DNA from 2 places in the Paenibacillus sp. UMB7766-LJ446 genome. Region 1 is predicted to be linked to the other one. Evidence: a T-box and tRNA genes for the amino acid it is inferred to sense, from the RefSeq annotation. Region 1 holds a T-box; the other holds one or more tRNA genes.
What was found. The T-box of region 1 lies ahead of QP794_RS17945 (valine--tRNA ligase). A T-box ahead of a tRNA ligase gene usually reads a tRNA of that ligase, here a tRNA-Val.
Positions count from the first base shown of each region.

Region 2: it has a tRNA-Val gene. The T-box ahead of QP794_RS17945 (valine--tRNA ligase) is inferred to sense a tRNA for this amino acid. The anticodon was not compared.

Region 1 is NZ_JASOYM010000007.1:20,990-36,051, reverse strand. It holds gene hemC (hydroxymethylbilane synthase) at 1-695, shown strand, start outside; gene cobA (uroporphyrinogen-III C-methyltransferase) at 702-2,264, shown strand; gene hemB (porphobilinogen synthase) at 2,370-3,371, shown strand; gene hemL (glutamate-1-semialdehyde 2,1-aminomutase) at 3,493-4,797, shown strand; gene QP794_RS17955 (RluA family pseudouridine synthase) at 4,794-5,702, shown strand; gene QP794_RS17950 (LysM peptidoglycan-binding domain-containing protein) at 5,838-7,400, shown strand; T-box leader at 7,557-7,825, shown strand; gene QP794_RS17945 (valine--tRNA ligase) at 7,884-10,550, shown strand; gene QP794_RS17940 (bifunctional folylpolyglutamate synthase/dihydrofolate synthase) at 10,629-12,005, shown strand; gene murC (UDP-N-acetylmuramate--L-alanine ligase) at 12,062-13,381, shown strand; gene QP794_RS17930 (SPOR domain-containing protein) at 13,501-14,706, shown strand; gene QP794_RS17925 (DUF4321 domain-containing protein) at 14,852-15,062, shown strand, end outside.
Region 2 is NZ_JASOYM010000008.1:28,084-43,145, forward strand. It holds gene QP794_RS19515 (hypothetical protein) at 106-420, shown strand; gene QP794_RS19520 (DUF5071 domain-containing protein) at 600-1,034, shown strand; gene QP794_RS19525 (CopG family transcriptional regulator) at 1,283-1,462, shown strand; gene QP794_RS19530 (DUF6809 family protein) at 1,606-1,899, shown strand; gene QP794_RS19535 (manganese catalase family protein) at 2,053-2,955, opposite strand; gene QP794_RS19540 (hypothetical protein) at 3,187-3,480, shown strand; gene QP794_RS19545 (DUF3889 domain-containing protein) at 3,534-3,854, shown strand; gene QP794_RS19550 (hypothetical protein) at 4,071-4,283, shown strand; gene QP794_RS19555 (hypothetical protein) at 4,277-4,555, shown strand; gene QP794_RS19560 (DUF3892 domain-containing protein) at 4,621-4,857, opposite strand; gene QP794_RS19565 (GNAT family N-acetyltransferase) at 4,969-5,412, opposite strand; gene QP794_RS19570 (hypothetical protein) at 5,649-5,903, opposite strand; tRNA gene QP794_RS19575 (tRNA-Val) at 6,048-6,120, shown strand; gene QP794_RS19580 (winged helix-turn-helix transcriptional regulator) at 6,248-6,586, opposite strand; gene QP794_RS19585 (NADH-dependent flavin oxidoreductase) at 6,713-7,909, shown strand; gene QP794_RS19590 (organic hydroperoxide resistance protein) at 8,134-8,553, shown strand; gene QP794_RS19595 (DUF1541 domain-containing protein) at 8,783-9,343, shown strand; gene QP794_RS19600 (hypothetical protein) at 9,470-9,649, shown strand; gene QP794_RS19605 (TetR/AcrR family transcriptional regulator) at 9,925-10,539, shown strand; gene QP794_RS19610 (SDR family oxidoreductase) at 10,546-11,286, shown strand; gene QP794_RS19615 (hypothetical protein) at 11,387-11,584, shown strand; gene QP794_RS19620 (stalk domain-containing protein) at 11,813-12,367, shown strand; gene QP794_RS19625 (DUF1292 domain-containing protein) at 12,465-12,776, shown strand; gene QP794_RS19630 (aminotransferase class I/II-fold pyridoxal phosphate-dependent enzyme) at 13,017-14,492, opposite strand; gene QP794_RS19635 (MFS transporter) at 14,791-15,062, shown strand, end outside.

The DNA of each region.
Region 1 (15,062 bases):
CTTCGGAGTTGCCTGAAGGGTTAACGAACGGAGCTGTTCCTCGCCGGGCAGATCCCCGTGACGCACTGATTTCGAATGGGGGACTTACCTTGGATCAATTGCCGGAAGGCGCAAGAGTGGGGACGAGCAGTCTGCGTCGCTCCAGTCAATTGAAAGCATATCGTCCGGATCTGCAGCTTGAATCACTTCGTGGTAATATTGATTCCCGTCTGCGCAAGCTGGAGACCGAAGGGCTGGACGCCATTATTTTGGCTGCCGCAGGTTTGTATCGAATGGGCTGGCAGGATCGAATTACGGAATATCTGTCAGAGGAAGCTTGTCTTCCTGCAGTGGGTCAGGGTGCACTCGGCATTGAGTGCCGTGAGGAAGATGCGGAACTGCTTCATCTGTTGCAGTTGTACAACGACCCGGAAACGGCATTTCCTGTGTTGGCTGAACGTCGCTTCCTTAGTGTATTGAATGGGGGCTGTCAGGTTCCGATTGGAGCTCATGCCGTATGGGTGCCACAGCAAGATGCAGATTCCGCGAATGGACAAAACGCGTTACAATTAACAGGTATGGTCGGAACGCCGGATGGCGGGCTGATTCTTAAAGAAGCCTTGACGGGCAAAGATCCGGTTCGTCTTGGTGAAGAAGTGGCTTGGAGATTGATTGAACGGGGAGCAGAGCAGATACTGGCAGAAGTTAGGGGATGAAGAGACATGGTGGGAAAGGTCTTTTTGGTTGGTGCAGGTCCAGGGGACGCCAAGCTGATTACAGTAAAGGGCTGGGAATCAATCGGTAGAGCGGATGCAGTAGTGTATGATCGATTGGCCAGTCCAAGACTACTCAAACAAATGAAGCCCGGCGCGGTTAAGATATATGTGGGTAAACGCCCGGATCGACATACGATGAAGCAGGAAGAAATCAACCAGCTATTGGTTGATCTTGCATTGGAAGGTAAGGTTGTGGTCCGACTTAAAGGGGGAGACCCGACGATATTTGGACGCGTAGGCGAAGAGGCTGACTTGCTACGCAAAAATGGCGTTCCTTTTGAAATTGTACCTGGTGTAACCTCAGCCATAAGTGTACCTGCTTACGCCGGAATACCTGTGACCCACCGCGACTATGCTTCCTCCATTTCCATCATTACGGGGCATGAGAGTCCGGACAAGCTTGATCGCAGCATCCATTGGGATAAAGTGACGAATGCAACAGGCACACTTATATTTATGATGGGTGTCTCCAAAATTGGATATATCAGTGAACAGTTGATTCGCCATGGACGCCCGGCACAAACACCGGTGGCATTGGTTCGCTGGGGCACAAGAGCAGAGCAGGAAACGATAACAGGCACGCTAGAAGATATCGAAGCAAAAGTCATTGCTGCAAACTTCCAACCGCCCGCTGTCATTGTTGTAGGTGAGGTGGTGAACCAGCGTGAGCAGTTGAAATGGGCGGAAGCACTGCCGCTGTTTGGCAAACGCATTCTGGTAACGCGGGCACGCAGTCAGGCTAGTGAATTAGTGAACCGGATTGAGGAGCTTGGCGGTGAACCTTATGAATTTCCGGTGATCGAGACCGTAATGCCATCAACGGAGTCGGCACAGGAAAGTGTCAGACAGGCTTTTGGTGCGTTAAATACGTTTGACTGGGTATTTTTCACGAGTGTGAACGGGGTGGATTTTTTCTTCCGTCATTTGGAGCAGCAGGGGAAGGATGTCCGTGCGCTCCATCAAGCGAGAATTGCTGCGGTAGGACCTTCCACTGGGGAGGCATTGCGTAAGTATGGCATCGTTGCCGAGGTCATCCCAGGACCTTTTCAGGCCGAAGGCATGCTGGAGGCTTTCGAAAGTGAGCTGAAGGAAGGCCAGAAGGTGCTGCTTCCGCACGGAGATCTTGCTCGCACCTGGTTGCCGGAACAGTTGAGGGAGCGAGGGCTTTTGGTCACCGAGGCCATTATCTATGACACCATCCTGGCTGGCGAGGATGACGATGAACTGCTGAAGCTGCTCGAAGAGGGCGGCATTCATGCGATGACCTTCACGAGCTCATCCACCGTTACTAATTTCCTGAACATTCTAAAACGGATGGGATTACAGGATCCCTTGCCTTTATTGAAAAACGTAGAGGTTGCTTGTATCGGGCCTGTTACAGCGAACACGGCAGAAGCAGCAGGCTTGAAGGTCACCATGATGGCTGAAGAAGCAACGATTGAGAGCCTGATCTCTGTCTTGTGTGAGTGGGAACGAAAGCCTGCTGCGGCAGCTGCCTTTCCCCGTTGAACATATAAATTGAACGCAATCGATAGATGAAGCGTGCTGAATCATTACGATACCGGCGCGCTTCGCTTTTTGCACTATATAACTATTTAGGGAGGTTTCACACATATGAGTTTTCCAATTGTACGGCATCGCCGTTTACGTCAATCCACAGGTATTCGAAATATGGTGAGAGAGACCCATTTGACTGTGGATGACTTTATCCAACCGATCTATGTGACTTATGGTGAAAATGTAAAATCCGAGATCAAATCCATGCCGGGCGTATTCCGCTTCTCGCTGGATCGTCTGCAGGAAGAAGTGAAGGAGATTGCCGAGTTGGGTATTCCGGCTGTGCTGTTATTCGGTATTCCCGAAACCAAAGACAGTGTCGGTTCGTCTGGATTCGCGGAAGATGGCATTGTGCAGGAAGCGACGAAGCTGATTAAATCCTGGTATCCTGAGCTGCTGGTTGTTGCTGATACCTGTCTGTGTGAATTCACGGATCATGGTCATTGCGGCATGGTGCATACCGTAGAAGTGGACGGTCACATATGCGGAGATGTTCTCAACGACGAATCGCTGGATCTGCTCGTGAAAACGGCAGTATCCCAGGCCAAGGCAGGCGCGGACATTATTGCTCCTTCCAACATGATGGACGGTTTCGTTCAAGCGATCCGTGCCGGACTCGATGAGAATGGGTTCAGTCACATTCCGATTATGTCCTACTCGGTGAAATATGCGTCGGCATTTTACGGTCCATTCCGCGAAGCTGCGGATTCTACGCCGCAATTCGGAGATCGCAAGTCGTATCAGATGGACCCGGCGAACGCCCGTGAAGCATTGCGTGAAGCCGAAACGGATGTGCTGGAAGGAGCGGACATGCTGATGGTGAAGCCTTCGCTTTCCTATCTGGATGTCATGCGTACGATCAAGGACCAATTCGATCTTCCACTGGTTGCTTACAACGTAAGTGGAGAGTATGCCATGGTGAAGGCAGCCGCGATTCAAGGCTGGATTGATGAGAAGAAAGTGGCGATGGAAATTCTGCTGAGTATGAAACGTGCGGGTGCAGATATGATTATTACGTACTACGGAAAAGACGCTTCACGCTGGTTGTCAGAGAAATAAGAAGTAATTAGCTTGCTTCAATAACAGCTAGGATGAACAAAACTTATTATGATTTATCAAAAAAATATAAAAGGCCTCATCCAATAAGTTTGGAGGGGCCTCATCACTAAGGAGGATGTTCATGACTGCACAACAAGGAACTCGTCGTAATGATGAGCGCTCGCGCAGCGCATTTGAAGAAGCCAAACAGTACATACCTGGGGGTGTAAACAGCCCGGTTCGGGCGTTCAAATCGGTTGGGCTTACCCCGATCTATGCAGAGCGCGGAGAAGGCTCCAAAATCTATGATATTGATGGCAATGTTTTTATTGATTATGTGGGATCCTGGGGTCCGCTCATTATGGGACATGCACATCCTGATGTTGTAGAAGCTTTGCGTGAGACAGCCCTTAAAGGAACCAGCTTTGGTGCGCCAACGCTGCTGGAGACAGAGATGGCAAAACTCGTCTGTGAACGAGTGCCTTCGATCGATATTGTGCGGATGGTGAATTCCGGTACGGAAGCAACGATGAGTGCGATTCGTCTGGCACGTGGGGTAACAGGACGCAGTAAAATTTTGAAGTTTGAAGGCTCCTATCACGGGCATGCCGACAGCTTGCTGATCAAAGCAGGATCTGGCGTAGCAACACTGGGTCTGCCTGACAGCCCGGGTGTTCCTGAAGGTGTGGCTATCAATACGATTACGGTTCCATACAATGACCTGGAGTCGGTGAAGCTTGCTTTTGAACGTTACGGTGAAGAATTGGCAGCAATCATTGTGGAACCTGTTGCAGGTAATATGGGCGTTGTGCCTCCTGTTCCGGGCTTCCTTGAAGGCTTGCGCAGTTTGACGTCTCAGTACGGCAGTCTGCTTATTTTTGATGAAGTCATGACCGGTTTCCGTGTGGGACTGAACTGTGCGCAGGGGAGATACGGCGTTACACCTGACCTGACCTGCTTGGGTAAAGTCATCGGTGGCGGACTTCCGGTTGGCGCTTATGGCGGCAGACGCGATCTGATGGAACAAATTGCTCCAACCGGACCGATCTATCAGGCAGGTACATTGAGCGGCAATCCGCTGGCTATGGCAGCAGGTTATACCACGCTCAAATTGCTGACGCCAGAGGTCTATGACCGTTTGGAGACGCTGTCTGCACGCTTGCAGGCTGGGTTTGAAAAGAATGCAGCAGAGGCGGGCATAGCGATTACGATTAACCGTGTTGGTTCAATGGTTTGTCCATTTTTCAGTGCTGTTCCCGTTACGAATTATGATATTGCCAAAGAAAGCAACCTGGATCAATTCCGTCGTTACTTTGCGGCCATGATTGATCAAGGTGTAAGTGTTGCCCCTTCTCAATACGAAGGCATGTTTGTCTCTGGCGTGCATACGGAGCAGGATATTGACGATACGATTGAGGCAAACCGTAAGGCTCTTCAATCATTATGACGATTAAAAGTTGGAAACGCCGTGGGGAATGGCTTGAGCTGATGCCAGGCAAAGTGGTGACAGGCAGTCCAGACAGGCAGGCAGCTGCAGAGCAATGGCTTCTGTCTGAACTTCAGTTTCCGGAGAAATTGCTGCGTCAGCTAAAGACGAACCAGGGCATACAACTGGCAGGGGACCGGCTTCGGCTGGCCCTTTTTGCGTCTCAGCCGATTGACGTTGAGCCCAGGTGGGCGGATATTGATGTTTTGTATGAGGATGATTTCTGTCTGGTCGTGCACAAACCTGCCGGAATGAAGCTGCATCCCGATGGGAGCCGTGCGGATCAAGCGATTACGCTGGATCATGCGGTAGCCTCCTACTACGAAATGAATAATATTCAGGCGAATGTACGCCATGTTCATCGTCTGGACGAGGACACGACAGGACCTGTTTTATATGCCAAAAATGCTTTTGCTCTCGCAAAACTGGATGAAGCGATGCGGCGTAAAGACATTGGACGCCATTATGTCGCCATTGCAGGCGGTCAGATATCCACAGAGTTGAATACGATTAATGCTCCGATCGGGAAGGACAGGCACCACAAGCAACGCAGACGTGTCTCGGAAGGTGGGCAGGAAGCGGTAACCCATGTGGAGATCGTGGAGGTATGGGATAGAGCTACTCTTGTACGGCTGACACTGGATACAGGACGCACACATCAGATTCGGGTGCATTTAAGTTATGCAGGACACCCCCTCATAGGGGATGAGTTATACGGGGGCAGAAAGGATTCGATTGGCCGGCAGGCGCTTCATGGTGAGACACTGAGTTTTACCCATCCGCTGACCGGCGTACGAATTGAAGTGGTTGACCCTTGGCCGGCGGATCTCGAACAACTGGCACAACGTGAAGGCAAGGACCAATAAACGGAAAGGTTTGCACAAAAGGTGGCATGCTCATCTCATTCAAGGCATATAGATGGGGTAACGAAGGATTTGGACCATGGATCAGTCCCATGAGAAGGATCATGGTGAACATATGCCGAAAGGAGGACGCCACCTTTGTTGAATCAACCTTATGGTTTGCGGTTCGATATTTATGAGCGCGTTCATTTGTCAGAGGGAGTCCCTGCGATTGAGGAACTGGAGGAAATTGAGCTTTATCCTCGCATTCAGGTGATAGGTCAGGATGATCATGCAACATTGCGAGGCCATCTTTTGCTGACAGGTGCGTATCGGGGAGAGAACGAGATCTCGGAGGAACTCAAACATTTTATCCCGGTGGAGATCACGGTACCCCTGAACCGGGTAAGATCGCTTGAGGATATTTCCATTGAGATTGAAAATTTTGATGTCGATTTGTTATCCAACCGAAGTTTGAATATTACAGGCGTATTGTCGCTTCGCGGCATTGAGGGCTTCCCGGTGGAGGAGCCGCAGGTCTGGTCAGCAGATGAGTTTACCGTTGTACATTCGCCTGACCCTCAGCAGAGTGACCGTTCAGCTCAACTGGAGCAGACAGGCAGCGATCCCAATGTATTTGCTCAGGAATACCTGCTTCAACGGAGCGAAGAGGAAGGGCTTACGAGTACAGCAGAGCCTGCCTATGGCAGTCAGGGATTCGTTGATCCTTCTGCTGGAGATGAGACGGCACGGAATGAAGAGGAGTCGCAGCAGGCACATCTATATCAAGTTTCTCCTGAGCAGTTTCAGAACGGGCAGCAAGGGGCTGGATACGCGCAGCCAAGCCCAATATCGGCTGAAAACGAAGAGTCCTTGTCCTTGAGGGACAAAGAGGATGAAGCGCAATCGAATGTATCCGAAACGCCTTCTCCAGTTTCGTCTTTTTTGGCGGAGACAGCCGACAGGTTGGCTTCTTACCCTGAATCTGAGCCTCTGCTTCCTCTGACTGAAGAGTCGTCAGTTTGGTCCGAGCCTTCCGTCGAGACCTTACATACGAACTCAAGGAACTCGGAGCAGGCCGATTCCAAATTGGTCTCAAAGCCTTCGGATGAACCAGCAGCACCGAACGTTTGGCATTTTGAATCTGCCCGATCTGAATCCAAACAAGAGGAGCAGGCGGTAGCAGATGTCCCGGCAAATTCCCAGTCGGAGAACTGGCAGGATGTCTTCGCAACATCTGAACCGGAAATTTCGGAAGAATACAAACCTCATGAAGTATCGGACACCAATGAGTCCGCTGAAGAAAAAGAAGCCTTTATCCCTGAACCTGTGGCTGAAACGGAAGACAAGCCGGAGCTCAAGGTTGCTTTTGGCAGCAAGAGAGAGTCTGCACCAAAACAGGCAGAGGGCGTAGGCATCTCCTCCTTGTTATCCTCTGGCAGAGTGACACGTGAGGCGGAAGCTGAACGGGAGCAAGAGGCACTCGCTGGAGTACTGCAGGAAGAAGCATATCAGCCTGATGATGTAGAGTGGAAGAACCTGTTTCTCGGCACCCTTGTGGATCAGACCCCGTTTCGTAAGGTGAAATTATGCATTGTACAGCGTGAAGAGACACTGGATACGATTGCAGACCGATATCAGTTAAGTACCAGAGAGCTCCAGTTGTATAACCGGTTATCCGAACAGGTTGTGGAAGAAGGGCAGATTCTATATATCCCTTAACTGTAGGTAGGTTAATGTCCATTTCGACCCGTGATCCCTTGAGGATGGCGGGTTTTTGCTTTATCTGCCCTCAACCTGCATTGCAGCGCGCTTTTTCCGCTGTTGTCAGGTTGACTATCGGGCACGGGCAGGGTATGATGTGTTTAGGTTTTTTGAAGAACAACGTGGATCGGGAGTAGTAGACAGTATGACCTTTCAGAGAGCGGGATTGTAACGCTGGGAAATTCCGTAGGAACCAACTGATCGAAGTCGCCCGGGAGTTGCCTGTTTGAATACAAGGGATGAGTCATTCATACCTGAGGTAGGATGGGCCGGTCGCAGCCGTTATCTGCTTGAAGTGTCACGTAAGTATAGGAGGGGAAGTCTGTCTTTCTATCTGCGTGAAACAAAGGTGGTACCGCGAAAGCTAACCTTTCGTCCTTTGATGGATGAAAGGTTTTTTTGTTTTTTGGCGATGATGAATAAGTAACGGAGGAATGACACATGTCTGAACAAAAAAATTCAGCTGCAACAGAAATGCCGACCACGTATGATCCGAAAGCTGCGGAACAAAAATGGTATTCCACTTGGATGGAAAATGGATATTTCAAGGCAGGCCAGCGTAAAGATGCTGAACCTTATACGATTGTAATCCCACCCCCGAACGTAACCGGAATGCTCCATATCGGGCATGCGCTAGATTTCACACTGCAGGATATTCTGATTCGTACCAAGCGGATGCAGGGCTATGATGCACTGTGGCTGCCGGGTTCTGACCATGCAGGAATTGCTACCCAAACCAAAGTCGAGCAGAAATTGCGTGAAGAAGGTCTGACTCGTTATGATCTGGGACGCGAAAAGTTTCTGGAGAAAGTATGGGACTGGAAAGACCAGTATGCAACAACTATTCGTCAGCAATGGGGCAAAATGGGCTTGTCGCTCGACTATACGCGTGAACGTTTTACGCTGGACGAAGGTTTATCTCAGGCTGTGCGTAAAGTGTTTGTTCAACTGTATGAAAAAGGCCTCATTTATCGAGGCAAACGAATTATTAACTGGGACCCGGTGAACCGGACTGCATTGTCCGACATCGAGGTTGAATATAAAGAAGTTCAGGGTCACTTGTACCACCTGCGTTATCCGCTCAAAGACGGAAGTGGTTATGTCACAGTAGCGACAACTCGCCCTGAAACGATGCTGGGAGATACGGCAGTTGCTGTTCATCCGAAGGATGAGCGTTACGCAGATATGATTGGCAAAGTGCTTGTGCTGCCTATCATCGGACGCGAAATTCCGGTTATTGCAGATGAGTATGTAGATAAAGATTTCGGAAGTGGCGCCGTGAAAATTACGCCTGCTCATGATCCGAATGACTTCGAAGTGGGCCTCCGTCATGATCTGCCACAGATTACGGTGATGGATGAGACCGGTACGATGAATGCCGACGCAGGCAAATATCAGGGACTGGATCGCAGTGACTGCCGCAAGCAAATCGTTGCAGATCTGAAAGAACAGGGCGTATTGATCAACATCGAGGATCACACGCATCAGGTTGGACACAGCGAACGGACAGGAGCTGTCGTTGAGCCGTATTTGTCGACACAATGGTTTGTTGAGATGAAGCCGCTCGCGGAAAAAGCGATTGAGAAGCAACAAAGCGGTGAAGGGGTTCGTTTTGTTCCGGATCGTTTTGAGAAAACGTATCTGAACTGGATCGAGAATGTTCGTGACTGGTGTATCTCTCGTCAATTGTGGTGGGGTCATCGTATTCCTGCCTGGTATGACGAGGAGACTGGAGAAATTATTGTATCTGCTGAAGATCCGACAACACTGCCAGAATACGCTGGGCGCAAGCTGAGACAGGATGAAGACGTTCTGGATACATGGTTCAGCTCTGCATTATGGCCGTTCTCTACATTAGGCTGGCCGGAAGACACGGAAGATCTGAAACGTTATTACCCGACAAGTGTATTAGTAACTGGGTATGACATTATTTATTTCTGGGTGGCGCGCATGATCTTTACCGCTCTGGAGTTCACGGAAGAGGTTCCGTTCAAAGATGTGCTGATGCACGGTCTTGTTCGTGATGCAGACGGACGCAAGATGTCCAAATCGCTTGGCAACGGTGTTGATCCGCTGGATGTGATTGAGCAATATGGCGCGGATGCTATGCGTTACATGATCTCTACCAGCAGCACTCCGGGGCAGGATCTCCGTTTCCGCTGGGAGCGTGTGGAACAGGCTCGTAACTTTGCAAACAAAATCTGGAATGCATCACGCTTCGCCCTGATGAATCTGGAAGGGTTCACCTATGAAGATCGCGATATTAGTGGAGATCTTGGAACAGCGGATTACTGGATTTTGCACCGCCTGAACGAAACTTCTCGTGATATTACGCGTCTAATCGAAGCATATGAATTTGGAGAAACAGGCCGTTTGCTGTATAACTTTATTTGGGATGACCTGTGTGACTGGTATATCGAGTTTGCGAAGTTGTCCTTCTATGGGGAAGATTCGGTTGCCAAGAAGAAAACACAATCGGTGCTTGCTTATGTGCTGGATCAGACCATGCGCCTGATTCATCCGTTCATGCCTTACATTTCGGAAGAAATCTGGCAGCATCTGCCGCATGAGGGCGAGACGATCACATTGGCTTCCTGGCCGGTATATGATCCTGCATTGGAGAACCCAGAAGCCGTTGCCGAGATGAATCTGCTTATGGATACCATCCGTGCAGTGCGAAACATCCGTGCAGAAGTGAATGTACCTATGAGCAAGAAAATCGAATTGATGGTGAAAGCGAACAACGCAGAGACATCCAGCATCATTGAACGCAACAGCCATTACATCAAACGTTTCTGTAATACGTCCGAGTTCGACAGCGGCCTGGATCTGAGCTCACCGGATAAAGCAATGACTGCTGTCATTACTGGGGCTGAGCTGTACTTGCCGCTGGCGGGTCTTATTGATATTGAACAGGAAGTGGCTCGTCTGGAGAAAGAGTTGCAGAACCTTGAGGGCGAAGTACTCCGTGTGGAGAAAAAGCTGGCGAACGAAGGCTTTGTTGCCAAGGCTCCTGCCAAGGTTATCGAGGAAGAGCGCGCCAAGCAAGCGGATTATTCCGACAAACGGGATAAAGTGATTGCACGAATCAAGGAACTGAAAGGTTAATGTATTCGGGTCGGATGGAGTGCTTTTGCGCCATCCGGCCGCTTTTTTCAACCAAACTCAAAACCAAAGGTGAATCATATGACGGAACTTAACGGGACAGAAATAGCAGCTCCTTTACTTACCTATGACGAGGCAGTCAACTGGATCAATGGCCTTATTCCTTTCGGCATCCGACCCGGATTGGAACGAATCGAGGGATTGATGTCATTGCTGGGCAATCCTCACCAGCGTCTCAAATTTATTCATGTCGCGGGAACGAACGGCAAAGGTTCGACTTGCGCTTTTTTGACGTCAGTGCTGCTTCAGGCGGGATATGATGTTGGAACGTATACATCCCCTTATATCACCAAGTTCACAAACCGTTTTCAGTACAACGGTGAGGATATTCCTGAAGAAACTTTGCTCAAAATCTCGAACCGCCTGTATCCATTAGTCCAAGAGATGGCTACAACTCCCCTTGGATCACCTACAATGTTTGAGGTTTCCACGGCACTCGCCCTTCTGTATTATGCGGAAGAATGCTACCCGGACATTGTGGTATGGGAGACAGGGCTCGGGGGAAGGATGGACGTAACGAACATTGTTACACCCGTGATATCGGTCATTACCAATATCGGTATGGACCATACGGATGTACTGGGAGATACGATTGAGGCGATTGCAGGAGAGAAGGCAGGCATTATTAAGGCGGGGGTACCCGTTGTTACCTGTGCTACGCAGCCAGAGGCTGTGAAGGTGATTCGGGAGACCGCAAAACGGTTAAGTTCAACCGTGTATCTGGCAGGAGATCGTTTCTCCTATCATAGACTGGACAGTGATGAGAACGGTCAATCCTTTCATTTTACAGGACCGTTCCGTGATCTGGACGCTCGCATACGCATGCAAGGCATACATCAATGCGAAAATGCAGCGGGTGCGCTTATGGTACTTGAGTTACTTCGGCAATACATGGCATTTATGCTGGATGACGAAGATATTGCGCTTGGACTGGAGAATGCCTTCTGGGCAGGCCGGTTTGAGAAAGTTGTTGATGAACCCCGAATTGTACTGGATGGAGCACATAATCCGGAAGGGGCTGAATCATTGGCCAAGAGCATTATCGAAGTATATCCTCACAACAAGTTAATTTTGATGATGGGCATGCTGGCGAATAAGCATCACGAAGCGTATTTACAGCATATACTACCACTAGTGGATACGCTGATCCTGACCGAGCCAGATTTCCGACGCAAAATGGCTGCAGCCGAATTGCTGCAGATTGTCGAACGGGTACGTCCCGCCATTGCGAAACCGGAGCTGGAAATCATCGTCGAGCCTGAATGGGCAAAGGCACTTGATCTATTGAAGTCACGGACGGAAGCGGAAGATCTGGGGGTGGTGTCCGGCACATTGTACCTGATTGCAGATGTGCGGGCAGCCCTTTTGCATCAAACCGATTCTGAAAAAGGTTGGTGAAAGTTTTGTTAAATACATCGGAACACGTTCATTTTATAGGGATTGGCGGATATGGCATGAGTGCCATCGCGAGAGTTATGCTTGAGATGGGATACACCGTTACCGGATCGGATGTCGCTTCACAGGAGTTGACCGAGAAGCTGGCAGCCAAGGGAGCGAAAATATATATCGGACATACGGCAGAGCACGTAAATGGGGCAGACCTGGTTGTCTACTCTACGGCAGCTCCGGCGGATAATGTGGAGCGTGTGGCAGCCGAACAGCTGAACATCCCGATTCTGCATCGCGCCCAGATGCTGGCGCGTTTGCTGAACGAGCGCAAGGGTGTGGCTGTGGCGGGGGCTCATGGCAAAACAACCACTTCATCCATGATTGCACTCGTTATGGATAAATGTGATACAGACCCGACATACATCATTGGCGGAGAAATCATGAACGTGGGTACTAACGCCAAGGCAGGCCAGGGCGACTGGGTTGTTGCGGAGGCAGACGAAAGCGACGGTTCATTTTTGCAGTATCACCCTTGGCTAGGTATTGTAACGAATATTGAAGCGGATCACCTTGAGAATTACAACAGTGATTTTGAGGAACTCAAAAAGGCTTATGTGCAGTTCCTGAGTCAAATTCGTCCAGAGGGTACGGCCATTGTATGTTCTGATGACGAAAATGTTCAAGCTATTTTGCCAGCGTTAAAATCACGGGTGACCACATACGGCATTGACCATGCTGCTGATTATACAGCAACAGATATCGTGCTTGGTGATCGCCGAATTTCCTTTACAATGAACCACGAGGGGAATGCTTTGGGTACGGTGGAGTTGTCCGTTCCAGGTAAACATAACGTTTATAATGCGATGGCTACGGTCATTACATGCTTGGAAGCAGGTATTCCATTCGAGAAAATTACGGCTGCCATTATCCAGTTCCATGGAGCGAAACGCAGATTCCAGGTGCTGGGTGAGGCGCGTGATATGCTGATTATTGATGATTATGCTCATCACCCGACCGAGATTGAGGCTACGATCAGTGCCGCCAAAGCGACGGGGAAACGTATCATTGCAGTATTCCAGCCGCAGCGTTACACACGTACGTTCTTCCTGCTTGATGCGTTCAGTCGCGCCTTTGCAGAAGCGGATGAGGTTCTCATTACCGATATCTATTCCCCTGCGGGTGAAAAACAGATTGAAGGTGTGCACTCGGCCAGACTGGTTGAACTTATCGTTCAGAACAGTAATGCTTCTGCGCGTTATCTTCCGACAAAGGAAGAAGTTGTTGCAGATTTGCAGCACCGACTCCAGCCAGGTGATCTTGTGCTCACAATGGGTGCAGGTGATATCTGGAAAGTTGGCGATACACTTGCCAAAGGGTTGAAATAATTACATCCTTAAAACCGTCTGACTTCATTTTGAAGCGGGCGGTTTTTTGCATGAAATGGAATGTTTCAGATTCTCTTCGCATATAGCTGTTATAAATGGGACAAAGGAGAGGGTACGGGGTGAGCAATGCTAGAATGACGTTTCGCTTTGGGGATAACGAGTCGGACAAGCCTGAAAACAAGGGGATACCCACATCCAGCACATTTGCCGCTTTGAGTGAAGAAATTCCGCACAGTCCAACACCGACGCCAACGCCAACGCGGTTAAATACAACGCCTTCATGGACACCAGAGGATATACCCGGAGACTGGGGAGAGACGATGCTGACAGGCTCCACTGTACCTGAACCTTACCAAAGAACGGACAAGAATGAGATACTTGATGAGCCCGAATACAACTATAATCACCTTACTGCATATCCGGGGGATGAGGACGAGAGCAGATCGGACGAGAATTATGGTGATCATAATTGGATTGCAGATAGTGAAAATTACTCTTATAAGCGAAATCGTCCCCCGAGGGGCTGGAAAATGATAGGTTCAGTTACCGGTGCACTTGTAACCGGGGCCCTCTTCGGCATGGTTATTCTTTCTTTTTTCAATCGGGAAGGGGCCGTAGATCCTGGGAGCAAGATTCCCGCCAATCAGGCGGTGTCGGCTGTGACAGGTCAGGGGGGAGTGGCTGGTTCGGAACAGCAGCTCCAAGCAGCAACTACAGGCGGCAGTTATTATGCACTGCAATACGGTGTATTCAGTTCTCCTGAACGCGCTGAACAGGCGAAGGTGGAATTGTCCCAGGCAGGCATTGCAGCAGGCTCCGACCCGGAGGATGGTAATCGGGTATACGCAGGCATTTCGGCTGACCGTGAGGAGGCCAAGCTGCTTAGCACAAGGCTTAAGGCCGAAGGTGTGGAACTGTACGTCAAGGAAATCGTCAACCCTGAAGTGAATCCAGCAGTATTCGGCGGAAAAGCAGAGGATGTTCAGCAGTTCTTCGCAAGTGGATCAACTTTGGTAGAACAACTGTCTACCCTCTCGATCCAGCAGCTCGGTCAAGCTGTTCCTGAAGCCGTCTCAGCCGAAACGATGACTGCACTACAGAACCAACATGAACTCTGGCTGACTGGTTTGAATAGTATTGCACCGGGTCTGAGTGCAGACGTACAACCCTATGTATCCGCGATGGAAAAATCGATGAACAGTGCGGTAACCGCACTTGCCGAATACAACAAAAATCCGGCGAATGTGCATATGTGGTCTGTACAGTCCGATCTGATGGAATATGTACTACAGCAAAAAAAATGGCTTGAGGCGATAAAACAGTAATCAACGCTTTCCCATAACACAGCCTTGAAATACCTGTCCGGCAAGGAACTGGAAATAGTTCCCCTTGCCGGATTTGTGTTTGTATTGACGTACAAAACCCCGTATAATAATGTGGGTGTCAAAAAATGGCGAGGGAAGATCACCGATGAAAAAAAACTTCGGCATGTTATTGCTGTTTCTGCTGCTCGGCTGGCTGGCCGGTGCGTGGATCGCCAAGGCACTGCAGCCTGTAAAGGCCGTTGCCTTTCTAACGAAAGCCACGACCATTCGTTGGTCGCCGCAGGCTGATCTGGATATTATCAGTTATGATATTTCACTTCAATTTCAAATGAGCCTCCTGAGTCTGATTGGTATTA
Region 2 (15,062 bases), on a different contig from region 1:
TTCTGGTTTGCTTAAGTTGGGTTGGTGGTAATATTCATTAAAAGGGTACCAAATTTGCGTGCTGCTTTTATCGTTAAGGTTCATGCTAAGGGAGGGGAACATCATATGCTATACATTTTCATAACTTGGCTAATATTGATTTTATCGCTGATTTTCTTGGCTCAAGGCATCGAGAAGAACTCCAAAGATGGAGGGGAATCTGTTTCTAAACGTTGGGGCGGATGGTTGATCGGACTTTTTGTTGTAGGCAGCGTACCTTTGGGTTATGCGTTATATACGGAGCTACGCGGGGGCTATATTGGGGCCAACATCGGGTTGGGACTGGCTTTATTTTTCACCTGGGGATTTTGTGCAATTTTGTTATGTGTGGCATTGATTATATGGGTTAGGTACTGGTACAAGAGGAATAGAGTAGAGTAATTGATGTAGTCAGCACGGTTGTTAAATTACATTTATTGGAAATTTTATCATATGTGAAACGTATTTTCAAGATAATGCACAAGAGAAGAAGGCTTCACTGGTTATGTGGTTGAGAGCAAAGATGATTTGTTGATCCTGTATTTGAAGATTTAAGTGCCAGTGGGGGAGCAGAAGTAAGAATGATGGAATTCCTTCATGGAGTTAGAAGTAGAAAAGAGGAAATCTGTATGGATATTAGGGAATGGCTTCCCCGAGACAAGCATGATGTTAAGGCCATACGTAAGTTAAGTAAATGTAGTGATGCAGAATTAAAGAAGATCATTCCCGAACTTATGGAGTGGTTACAAGATGGAAATTGGCCCATTTCTAAATCCGTAGAAGATTTACTTTTGAGATTCGGAGAAGAACTAATTCCCCATATCCAAAATGTATTTAAAACAAAAGATCCACAGTGGGAATATTTTATGCTCAGTGGTTTAATCAGTAGGTTGCCTTCGCAATATCTAATAATATTGAAGGATGATTTGGAAAGAATTTTGAAAAATCCTACAAAAAGTGAGACACTTGAGGAATTGGATGAGGTTATAGTGCCGCTACTGAATAAAATACAATAACAAGCTGTTCAGTGATTCAGGAAAGTTCATACTGAGGAGCAGCCCTTAACAACCTTGAACGGCTTAATGCCTTTCAGGGTTGTTTTTTGTCAAGCATATAACTTGAGTAATATTTTTCTGAGTTGAACTGAGATCCATTTGTGTTTAATTTGGAAACCACAAAAAACGAACGTATGTTTTACAATTGAATTGACTTTTTGTTGCTACAATAATATATTTATTATGGACACAAAAAGTGGGGTGAAGCGATGTCGTCCAAAAAGATGGGGCGTCCACTATCTGACAATCCCAAAAGTGAATTAATTCGAGTACGTGCCGATCAGGCCATTCTGAGTAAGCTTGATGCTTGCACCGAAAAGCTGAACACCACTCGCTCGGATGTTATTCGTAAAGGGATTGAAAAGGTGTACGACGAACTCCAAAAATAAAAAAAGAAAGCAGCGTTCGTCCCACGAAGAACAGCGCTGCTTCCTATCCCGCAATCACTAAGAATGAGCTGACTGCATAAATATCCTACCATGTGCAGAAGGCTCATTCAAGTCGATGCGATTACATTCCTAGGAGGATGCACATGAATTCGATATTGGAAGCACTTTATAACGGGCGACTTCGCCCGGATGAGACGATGATGCCAACTCATCCTGAATATCAATTATTAGGCCGACAAATTGCAACTATGACAGAACAATGGAAAAATCGATTGAGCGAGGAAGAATTCCGTGAGCTTGAACAGTTGTTTGACTTGTGTGGTCAATGTGATGGTATGCATAGCGAAGCTGCATTTGTTCAGGGGTTTCGACTGGGAGCCAACATGCTGATTGAAGTGATGAGCCGACGTGAAGAGTCAGTTCTGGCGACTTCATAGGCTTCTGAGTGAACATGAGTTAAGTTTTACTTCAAATATGCACATATAAAAACAAGCCCTCGATCCTGCCACCAAAGCAGCAAAATCCGAGGGCTTTATCTATTTTTCATGCCATATCAACAACAACTAATACATCCACTACATAACGCTACCTTAATCCGCAATATTCCCCGCCATCTTCAGACGACGTGCAATTTCCTTGAAGTCTTCGTGCGAAATGCCTGGGGCGAATTCTTCTTCCACCGCAGGAGCTTCGGGGATCGGGAACCCTTCAGGTACGCCTTGAATGACTTCCAGGGGTTGTCCATCTTCGGGGTGTGTGCCTTTCCAGATCTGACTGATCGCAGTAAAGTCTTTATCACTATAGGTATACAGCTTGGTGTGTAGGCCTTTTTCTTCGTATTTCCACGCTTCGTTAAAGGATTTATTGCTCAGGGATGGAATCGGCACCAATTTGGTTACATTTACTCCGGTTGCAATCTCAAGCGCCTTGGCATAAGCAACCACATGCACACCGCCGCGTACCAGCAGGTAACCAACTACCGCCCGGGCTGCAGGGTGATCGGTCATTTCGTAAACTTTCATCTTATGAGTACGTGCTCCGCATTCGAGGAAAAAGTTATGCAGCAGATCTTCGACCAGATTGCCACTGTTGAAGACATGTGCGCCTGTCCATGGATTGCCCATGGAGTCGAAAGGCATGGCTCCCTGTGCACCAGCCAGGAAATGATAGGACAGACGAGTATCCTTCACGGAACCAAGCGGTGTATCGTCAGGCTCTTTGTACTCGGTTGAACCTCTGAGGCATTTGTTAATGCCATGAGACACAAGTTCCACATGCCCCAATTCTTCGGCGGTGATACTCATCACCAGGTCGTAGAAGGGTTTCAATTTTTCCTTGGAGCGAAAATTAAACGATTGATAGAGGTAGTTGTTCAACGTTGACATCTCTCCGAATTTACCACCCAGCAATTCTTGGATCGCTGCCGCTGCATTCGGGTCTGGTTTCTCGACATTTGGGATTTCAATTGCGATTTCATCCATACGTTTGAACATTCGGGTGTAACCTCCTCAAAATGATTGTTCAGAATAATGAAGTGATGCCGTCAAGGCCTATTACACGTATATTCACTATGCTAAACCCATAATTATGCAAATGAGGCTTTAGACGTATACTATGGAGTCTACATTTGTTATTTCCAATCTCATGTTATTTATGTACAATCAGGACGAATGAAGTATATCTGGTTGTGATGATGTTATTTAAATGAAGGAGAAACAGGAGAAATGCACAAACGTTGGTTTATGGTGGGATGGAGTGTTCTATTATTTGTAGTTTTGGGCTGTAGTGATGTCACGGCATATGCAGAGGCTCCGATCGAGTTGGATCAGCAAACACGAGATGCGCTTATAGAAAAATACGGTTTGGAAAAGCCGGAAGATCCATCAACGCGAAATCTGTTATCGGAGGGTGAATGGGGGATCAGCTTCAGTTCTCCAATCGAACGGTATAAGATGGCGATAAGTACAGTTCAAACGCTCCAGCAACCGGTTACGATTATCCTTCGTTTACTGGTGTAAAATAAACTTCTACAGGGCAGGCTAACGTAAACGTTGCCCAAGGAGTGAATGATATGAGAATGCTCATTGTTGCACTGATGACGGTGGTACTAAGTTTAAGTGGACTAACAACAAGTTCAGCAACCGCGATCCCTGACTATGCGAAGTGGGGAATCATTGCAGTGAAGGAAACGCAAACCAAGTACAATGTGGACATTTTGGATTACAAACATATCGGCCGCACCTCGCTTACAGCAGACCAATCCCGTGAACAGTTCAAGTTATGGGTACGTAATAAAGAGGGCAAACAATTTGCTGTATATGTGAATGTAGATTTTAATCCGTCTACCCAGCAGCTGAAAAAAGTAGAATTCACGGAATCAGATCGAAGATGAGGTCGATGAGGTCGATGAGGTCGTATAACAGTAGCGCGAAAGGTATAAAAGATTGATTGCTTGCTTAGCAAGCTGGATAAGAACCAGACTTCCCTATAAAAAGGGGGGAGTCTGGTTTTTTGATTTCAATAAAATCCTTTTTTTAGTTGTTGAATAAAGAACTTATGTTCGCATATAATAATAAAACAAACACATGTTCTTATTGGAGGGATGATTATGCTAGGGAAATATATTGGTCAGATGGTGGAACTCGTCTACATGGATCGTGCAGGGCATATTACACAGCGGCAGATTCGAATCAACAGTGTACGAGGAGGGATGATCAGAGCATCCGCAGGAAAAGAAGGGGCCCCCCGAACGTTTCTGGAACAAGGTATTCTGGCATGGCGTCCCGTTCTCCATAAGGAAGGGAAGGAAGAAATATGCTGAATGATTTTGAGCGCAAAATTTTGCGTATTATTGTTAATTATGCAGGGCAGCGTCGCCGAGTGCCTCGAATGGATGAGCTGGAGAATAAGACAGGAAGAAGCAAGGCGTTCATTCACGAGTCATTGCTGGAGCTTGAGCGCAGGCAGCATATTGTGTGGGAGAACAAGTCTACACTGGAAGGTATATTAATTCTGCAGGCATGGGAGGAATCACAGCCCATTCGCAAAAGCCAGCCTGCTGGCGATGCCGTGAAATATTTTACCGAATATTAAAACGAAAGAAAAAACGCCAACCCGGAAAGCCGGATTGGCGCCTTGTTAAGCAGCAAGCATCTATTTTAGAAAATTGGAAGTTGATCAAGGTTATTGGTCGGGTCGCCGTCTGCGTCACCACGAATGTACATTTCGCCATCTCTGCCTTTAAAGACGTTCACACCTGCAATTGATCCTGCTTTGACTTCCGCCAGTGCCTGTTGGTAATCCAGCACACGTCCAGATGAAGTTTGAAACGCCGTCAGATCGCCGTCACCATTTTTTTGTACTGCTGTGAAGCTTTCGCGTGTCGTTTGATCCATGAAGTCACACTCTCCTTTATCTGACCAAATAGGAATCTGGTTTCCTCTTTAGCATGTCCGGAACAAAAAAAAGTATGCACAACATGGCTTCATATTGCACTAAAAGGATAGTTACAGGCTCTTTTGCATACGAACGTGCAGAATGTCTGCATCATAAAAAGGCTCTTCCGAGATCACTTCATATCCGAGCTTTTCATAGAACTTTTGCGCCTGACATTGGGCATCCAAAATGGAGTAAACCAATCCCAATTCGCGAGCTCGTTCTTCCATGGCTAACAGAAGTACACGACCATAGCCGAATGCACGATGAGATTGGAGCACAGCGATCCGCTGCATTTTGGCAGTATCCTTGGTGTAATAGATCAGACGCCCTGTGGCTACAGCCTGTCCATCCGTACTCAACAATACGTGATGCACATCAGGACTGATGATATCATATTGATCAATCTCAATGTCAGCAGGCACCTGCTGCTCGATCACAAAAACATGATTGCGAATCTCCAGCGCTTTCTGGAGTTGTTCTTCAGTCGTTACATAACTAATCTCAGCTGCCAATTCCATTCCTTCTTTCTGCTCTACGCTATCAGTCTGAATTATACAAAAAAATGCTTTTCCTGTATAGTTAAGTCTGGAACATACTGGGAGATGAGGTGCTAACCATGGGCATGGCAGGAGTGATGGCAATCACACTTTTGATGTCGGCCGGAATGATAGCTTTATTGTATTATGTGACCAAGAAGGCTTACTCCAAAAAGTGGGACGAAGACGAGTGAAATGCGATATCATGTTCCTCAGGGTAAGACTTCAACATTGCCTTGTGGAGAGTAAACATCATGCACAACAGACTTGGAATACACATCCAGCCAGACAGGCAGATCATCGTTAACCTCATTGGGCTCCTTTAATTGTTGGAATTGTACCGTATGTTCATCCCGCTCTAAACTGCAACCGACAGCAGCGCTGATTAGTACAACAAGCACAAGTAAACAGATTAAGTTTTTGGCAGTTAAATATAAACGTATTTTGCGTTCTCTATTGTTTCTCAACTGGAAGTCACCTCGTCATCGAAATGGTAATCATTCCTTTATTGTGCACCAATACGGATAAAATATTACCAATTAAACGATTGACAATGAACACGGTTACTTGGTATGATACTGTTACTTGATTGGAAAACAATTAAATATCATGATCTGTTAGCTCAGCTGGGAGAGCACTATCTTGACAGGGTAGGGGTCAGTGGTTCGAGCCCACTACAGATCATAACAAAAAGTCCTTGCGCAGCAAGGGCTTTTTTCTTTTTGTCTGGTTTATGAATAGGCATTATGGAAGTCTTGGGGGACAATTGGGGGAGAAAAGTAAAAGAAATACATCCTTCACTGCAGTACGTTCACTGAGTTTTCTGCAAATCAGCAAGATTCTGTCTTCCCCAATTGCAGAGAACTTCCAGTACAGGCATCAGCGTTAAACCTTCACAAGACAAAGAATATTCTACTTTTGGTGGTAATTGTGGGTACTCTTTACGGATAATTAATCGATCTGACTCTAATTCTTTCAGTTGAGAGCTTAGCATTTTATGCGTAATGCCTCCCAACGCTCTTTTTAATTCTCCATAACGTAATGTTTTATTTTTCCACAGCCAAAACAAGATATGCATTTTCCATTTTCCGCCGATCATCGACATGGCATGTGAAAATGGTTTAACGTTTACTTCCTCCATCATTCCCATATTCACTCTCCTTTTAGATAGTATCTATCTTTTAAGTGCATACTATACTCGTGTTTCACCCTACTATACAATAACTCATGAAACAGAGACAAGGGTGAACAAGCCTGAAAGAAGGAGAGAATATATATGGAAAAAAGTAATCGTAATTTCTTACAGCCTTATACATTTGCGAATGGTTTTACGTTGAAAAATAGAGTGGTTATGGCGCCGATGACAACGATGTCCAGTTTCTTCGATGGTTCAATCACCAATGATGAAGTTGATTATTATGCAGAACGTGCTGGTGGCCCTGGTATGATCATTACGGGTGTTGCGTATGTAACTGATGGAGGAAAAGGCTTCGAAGGTGAGCTTTCCATCGCAAGCGATTCTACAATTAAAGGACTTTCCAAAATTGCAAGAGCTATTCAGAAGGACGGAACCAAAGCGATTGCACAAATCTTTCATGCAGGACGTAAAACGAATTCCAAAACGCTAAGAGGTGTTCAACCCACCAGTGCGAGCGCAATCGCTTCCGTACATCCAACAGGCTCGGAGACGCCGCGCGAGCTGACTTCCGAAGAAATCGAAAGCATTATCAAAGACTTCGGCAGAGCAACCTTACGCGCGATTCATGCCGGTTTTGACGGGGTAGAGCTTCACGGGGCGAACACGTATCTTTTGCAACAATTTTTCTCCGTGAATTCCAATCAACGGACGGATCAATGGGGCGGCAGCTTTGAGAATCGCATGCGATTTCCGCTGGCGGTCATACATGAGGTCGCATCGATTATCGATGCCCATGCGGATAAACCCTTTATTCTCGGTTACCGGATTTCACCGGAAGAAATTCATATGCCGGGCATCCAACTCGAAGACTCCTTGGCTTTTGCCCAAGCGCTGACAGACACTCGGGTTGATTACATTCATCTGTCGATGGGCAGCTACAAACGAACATCCTTAAATCAACCTGAGGACAAGGAGCCGATCTTAGCCAAATTCGTCCGGGTTTTGGACAATAAGAAGCCTCTGATTGGCATTGGATCGATTGAACGGCCAGAAGATGCGGAAGAAGTCATCCATGCCGGGGCAACCTTGGCTGCACTCGGCCGGGAATTGATTCGCGAGCCAAAATGGGTGCAGAAGGTGGAAGCAGGAGACCTTGCCAGCATTCGCTATCAAATATCTCCATATGATATGGATGAATTGCGCATTCCATTGGCGATGCAGACTTATCTGGAGGGCTCGTTCCGGGAGGTCATGCACTTCACCACCGACGGTCAGGTGGATAATGACTACCAGAATTCGCTTGCGCCGATGGAGGGTTTCGAGAAGAAGATGTAATGGATCGAATATATAAATAGGTGAATTCAACTTTTGGATAAGTAACAGACATTTATCTATTAAGAAGCAACCATTTCCTTGTATTACACGAGGGGGTGGTTTTTTTTAATTTTACAATAATGATTTACAAACACAATTAAATTGTGTACAATTTAATTGTTAGCTAAACAAAAAGAACATCATCATCACAAAATAAATCAAAACATACAGAGGAGCCAAACCAAATGAAAACATTATATGAAACGACAGTAATCAATACAGGTGGACGTCAAGGAATTGTACAATCGCCAGATAACGTATTTATGCTTGATGTCGCTGCCCCACCTGAGCTGGGAGGCAAAGTAACGACAGCTACGAATCCAGAGCAATTGTTTGCAGCAGGCTACAGTGCTTGCTTTAATTCCGCGCTGGAGTTTCAGTTGAAGAAACACAAAGTCGAAATTGAGAAAAGTACGGTATCTGCAACGGTTATGCTTGTGACGGACCCTACGGATAATGGTGTGAAGCTGGAAGTGGAACTTGAAGTTAAAATTGAGGGGCTGGACGAGGAGACTGCACAGAAGTTTGTCAAACTTGCTCATGACTACTGTCCGTACTCCAAAGGCATCAAAGGAAATGTTAATGTTTCCGTGGAACTGGCATAATTACTGCGTTGGTCATATTGGAAGGTCGAAGTAATGCGTAAACTACATGATTGCATTTTGTTGTTCATTCTAAGCCTCCGAGAAATCGGGGGTTTTTCGTATTATGTTACTCTCTGGTCAATGTCTCGGGGCACTAGGGAAATAAATGATAGAACTCAATTTTGATTGAAATATACCCATATGGGGTATATTATAGACGTAGAATTAAAAACCTAAAGGAGTGCAACTCATGAAAAAGTATGCAATGTTATTACTGACTACGGTGATTACGGGCAGTCTGATGTTAAGTGGATGTGGCAAGAATGCTGAGCAGGACAATAACAGTAGTGACAGTCATACAGCGAGCACAGGCGAGATGCACCACTCCGAATCAGGGGAGTTACCGGAAGGAATTCACGTAAAGAGCAACCCTACATATCCAGTAGGCAGCCAAGCCATAATGAGCGCGGACCATATGCCAGGAATGAAAGGTGCAGAAGCGAAAATTGTGGGGGCTTATGAGACGACGGCGTATGCAGTCTCGTACACACCAACCACAGGTGGAGATCCAGTGGAAAATCATAAATGGGTTATTCAAGAGGAAATTCAGGACCATACAGATCAACCGTATGCAGCAGGAACAGAGGTTGTGCTGAACGCTGATCATATGCCAGGAATGAAAGGCGCTAAAGCCATAATTGACTCGGCAGAGCAAACCACGGTATATATGGTTGATTATACACCAACTACAGGTGGAGATCCGGTGAAGAATCATAAATGGGTCACGGAAGAAGAATTGTCTGCAAAATAAAAGAGTTTCAATAGATACTAGCGTAGCTCGTTTATATCTTCTTTTTTGAGAATTAACAAATTTTCATTCAATTATGGGTTATAATGGAATGAGAATAAACCAAAGCTGCTGGAAAGGAGAATGCATATGATGGACTTCAGCAAGCCACCTCATGCCTCCGAGTCACATACACACAAACAGCGTCATGAAGAAAAGGAACAACAGCTTTTAGCCGGAGGGAAAAGCATTTGGTGGGAAATCAGTAACTGGCTGATTCTCGGTGGCATACTCGCGGTGATCTTCGTATTGTTTAAGTACGTTTTCTAGTAAAGAATAATCGTTGAATTTAATCTAATAATGTATGTATGAATAGTTCAATACTCAAAACTCCATCCTTAAAATGGAGCATATATACAATCATGTAGGAGAAATTAAAACGTTGTAAAAGGGCCATATTAAATGGGCTCTTTTTTCTTTTATGGATAAAATGACATCTCAAGCCCATAACAAATGACAAAAATAAATATTTGTCATTTGTTATGGGCTATGTTAATCTAATTTCAACGGAGGTGACTTGAGGATGGTGTAACCATCTTATTCATATGGAAAAGGATAAAACTTCTGAATTTTTAACCAAAATACAAATCATCGCAGCAACGCAGGAAACGCTCAGACGTTTCGGTGTTGCCAAGACATCTGTTACGGATGTCGCCAAATTGCTCGGGGTCAGTCACGGAACCATTTACAGGCACTATAAAAGCAAGAAAGAATTACTTGAAGGCGTGACTGCACAATGGCTCGAAGATGAGATTATCGCGCCTTTGACAGCAATAACTAAGGATCAGAGTTATAGCGGAGAGGGAATACGTCATCTTAAAGTATATATAGAAGCATTAATTCATCGTAAACGTCATTATGCCGAATCCGATGCAGAGTTGTTTGAGATGTACGCACGGGTGACACAGGAATCGGCAGAGATCATCGATAAACATGTGCAGCATCTTATACGTCATTTGAGTGAGATCATCCAGCAGGAGAACCAGTTCAAAATCAACAATCCAGATGTGGTTGCAACGGCGATTCTTCAAGCTACAGCTCGTTTTCATCATCCGGCACACGCCTATGAGTGGCTAAGCCCTACCATTGATGCGGAATTTGCACAGGTATGGTTGTTGTTAGAAAAAGGATTATTACATTTGGATCAAGAGGGGGAGTAATCGTAAATGAAAAAGCTAACAGGTAAAGTGGCCATTGTAACAGGCTCATCCCGGGGCATAGGACGTGCCATTGCGGAGCAGCTCGCTGAATTGGGAGCGGATGTCGTCATCAACTATGCGAGCAGTCCCGACAAAGCAGAACAAGTGGCGGACATTGCTCGCCAAAAAGGAGTACGTGCCATTACCGTTCAGGCTGACCTTGCCCGGAAGGATGATGTGGAGCGTTTATTTTCCCAAACGATGAGTGAGCTCGGTAAAGTTGATATTCTCATCAACAATGCAGGTATTATGAAGACGACGCCTTTAGCGGATGTAACAGAGGAAGAATTCGATCAGCAGTTTGCAATCAATGTGAAAGGTACGTTCTTTGCCTGCCAGCAAGCGCTGAAACATATGGAGGACCAAGGACGAATTGTTAACTTCTCCACCTCTGTAACGGGACAGATGTTTCCGGGGTACAGCGTGTATGCAGGAACCAAAGGAGCAGTAGAACAGATCACCCGTCAGCTTGCCAAAGAATTTGGTTCAAGACAAATCACCATCAATGCCGTTGCACCAGGCCCGGTGAATACCGAATTGTTTTCTGTTGGCAAGACGGAGCAACAGCTTGAAGGCATGCGTAAAATGAATGCCTTTGGTCGTCTGGGTGAGCCGGAAGACATCGCAAATGTGATCTCTTTCCTCGTCAGTGCAGAGTCTCAGTGGGTTACAGGACAGACGTTGCGTGCAAACGGTGGCTTCATTTAACGATTTCATGCACGAAGTTTATTCCTTTTGACACACAACCGGGCGAATTCCCATATGATGCATTACATCAGCAAGCAATTGGGGAAATGGGGAATCCGGGATGGCAAAAGCAAAGGTAAAAAAGGCTCCCGTGTTAAAGAGTGACAAACTTCGTGTATCGATGAAGTTGGTTACTTCGGATGTATGTGAGCGTTGCAAGACCCCCTGTACACGAGGAATGGATTATGCAGCACGGATGCGAACGGATGGAGCTGTAGGCAAGGGTGTACCTTGTATATTGACTCGTCATACTTCGTAGTTCCAGCAGTATAATAAGGGACTCACAAGAAGTTCGTATAATTACGCATTGTCAACAACTATACTATAGAGGCACCCTTTAATAGGGAACGCCTCTTTTTGATCGTTCCAAGGGGTGGAAAATATTCTGGATAAAAAATGAAAAATGATGAAAAACAGCGCAACTTTGTGGCTGAATCTGCAGTATAAATGTACAACAGCTAGCAGCAGGGGAGGGAATATTGACGGAATGAAATGGAAAAGAATTTTGCTGTGTGTCACGGTATTCTCCTTGCTCGGCGGGTCTTTATTGTTTGCAGATTCAGTGAACGAGAAGATTCGGGTTCTCATAAACGGCAAGGAAGCAGCTGACGGTGGTTATCTCATTGACGGAACGACCTATGTACCTGTAAGGGAAGCGGGAGGAATCGCCAGATGGGATAGCACAAACAAGAGAGTAACGGTTATCAAACCGAATGTACATATTTTTCTCTTCAAGGGAGATACTGTGTTTGGCAACGTAAACGTGGGTAAGCTGAAATTTAATGTGTTCTCACAAGTCGACAGTTTGACAACAGATATAGCTGCCGTGAAGGTGACGATTACCAATCCAAGTGGTGATGTTAAGGATATACAGTCCCAGGAGCTTAAGACCCAGAAGGATAACTTCTGGTTCCGAACGTACGATTTTACGTATGACTTCAGCCGGGCTGGCAAGTACCAAGTCGGTTTTTATATTAAAGAAAATGCAAACAGTAATTATGTGCTGGCAGCTGAGAAAATGATTACCGCGCTGAACGAATGAAGCAAAAATAACGTTGTCGGTTAAATTGACCTGGCCCTATGAACATGTTACGATATGCAAGGTTACACAATATCTATTTATAAAGCGAGGTATTTCAATGAGCGATCACACACATGAACACGGCGATGCCTGCGGTCACGACCACGACCACGACCACGAGCATGAAGAAGTTCTTCTGACACTGACAGACGAGAACGGAAATGACGTGGAGATGGTTTTGGTGGAGACGTTTGACGTGGAGAAGCATGTTTATGCGCTCCTGCTGGAACGTAACAATCCTGAAGCTGACGGCATCATTCTGCGTATGGAAGAAGAAGACGAGGAAATGGTGCTCTACAATATTGAAGACGAAGAAGAGTGGACCCGTGTTGAAGCGGCGTACAACGAACTCGTTGCAAGCCAAGAATAGTCATCCTTTTGGAATAAAGCAAGAAGGCTCCTTGATCACAGGGGGCCTTTTGTTTGCTTTTTATTAGGCTTAAATGCTGCTTTTTCTTGCGAGAGGGACAGTGGAATAGGTGGAAAAATGCAAACAATACAGCGATCATAAGCCCATGGCAGTTCAATCTTCTTGGAGAAAAAAATAAAAAGGACCAAGCATCCTGCTTGGTCCGTAGAGATCGATTAACCCCATGTAGAAATGGCTGTTTTAGAAAATGGCATCTGCTTCCACAATGACTTTCACGTTGGTTACGCTGCGGTCCTCGGGTCCTTTTACAGGAAGTCCCACTTCAACATGATCAATGATGTAATCGATGTTTTCCTGAGTGATAACCTCACCTGGCAGCAGAATCGGAATTCCTGGTGGATAGACATAGATGAATTCCGAAATAATCCGGCCCGCGGATTCCTTGAATGGAATGACTTCGGTATCACCGTAGAACGCATCACGTGGAGTCAGCATCAACTGTGGTACATCAGGTACCTTGACTACCAGCTCATGGGCTGGATTCACTTGATAATACGTACGGGATAGATCTTGCAGGGCGTTCAGCAAGATTTCTATGGAATCATCCGTATCTCCAGGCGTGATGAGGCACAGAATATTATACATATCACTGAGCTCCACCTCGATTTTGTAATGCTCACGTAGCCAGTTCTCTGTTTCGTAGCCTGTAATGCCCAGGTGGCGAACATGAATGGTTACTTTAGTTGGGTCGTAATTAAAGGTAGCCTCTGTGCCCAGCAGCTCTCTGCCGAAGCAATACAGTCCGTCCATATCATTAATGGAGCGTCTTGCAAACTCAGCCAGATCAATGGCTTTCTGTGCCATCTGATGGCCATTCAGAGCCAGATTACGTCTCGACGTGTCGAGCGAAGCCAGCAGGATGTAAGAAGTCGACGTTGAAGTCAACATACTCAGAATGGTTTGAACACGTTGTGGATTCACATATCCATTCTTGGTGTTCAGATTGAGTACAGAACTCTGTGTCATCGAACCACCCAGCTTGTGCACACTCGTTGCAGCCATATCAGCCCCGGCGGCCATGGCAGAGAGCGGCAGATCTTCATGGAAATGAATGAGTACGCCATGCGCTTCATCCACAAGTACTGGGACCTGATAGCTATGCGCCAGTTCTACAATTTCTTTCAGATCGGTACATACGCCGAAGTACGTTGGGTTAATGACGAGCAAGGCCTTGGCATCAGGATGACGCTCAAGGGCACGTCGGATCGCGCCTGTAGTAACACCGTGATCAATCCCCAGATTGGCATCCTGCGCAGGAGAGACGAACACGGGTTTCGCTCCTGAGAAAATAATGGCAGACATGACCGATTTATGCACATTACGGGGCACAATAATCTTGTCACCCGGCTCACATACCGACAGAATCATGGTCATGATGGCACTGCTTGTGCCCTGTACACTAAAATAGGTATAATCGGCTCCGAAGGCATCGGCTGCCAAAATCTGCGCTTCCTCAATGACACCGGTTGGCTGATGCAAATCATCTAGCGGAGCGATGTTAATCAAATCTATGGAGAGGGCATTATCGCCGATAAATTCACGAAATTCGGTATCCGTTCCCAATCCTTTTTTATGTCCCGGAATATGAAATTGCACCGGATTGAGTGCCGCGTGATTTTTTAAAGCGGTAAACAGCGGCGTACGGCGGTGATCCATCAGTGCTGTCACAACCTTTCCTAATTATAATTTGTAAGAAAAACGTCTTTCGACGTAAATTCTATGAAGACAGACCGCATGTAGCGGAAGTTTTTCTTGCGATCACGGATGGATTTAGTTCAGCTTCGCTGAGAACTTATCATTTTGTAATCTTAAACAAATTTGAGTATAGCAAATTAAGAACCGAATGCAAGCAGTATTGCTTGACAATTTTTCGAATTGCTGAGATTTGGACACATCCCCGAGGGTTACAGTAAGCATAGGAGATGGGGAAGCAAGCATCGAAAGGGGAAAAAGAATGCAAACTAATACAAAACCAGCCAAAATCTTGCGATCACCTTTTTTTATCGCTATGTGGCTAACGCTTTTTCTAGTTGAAATTATCAAGGGTGCCTTGCTGGTCGCTGTATTGCCCGTGTATATGGACAATATTCTGGGCCTGTCCGCTGGCGTGATTGGTGTGGCCTTTGCCCTTCAATATTTGGGTGATAATCTGTTCCGGGCTCCCTCTGGCTGGGCAGCAGAACGAATCGGGTTCCGTGCCACGATGGTAACGGCCCTAATTTGTAC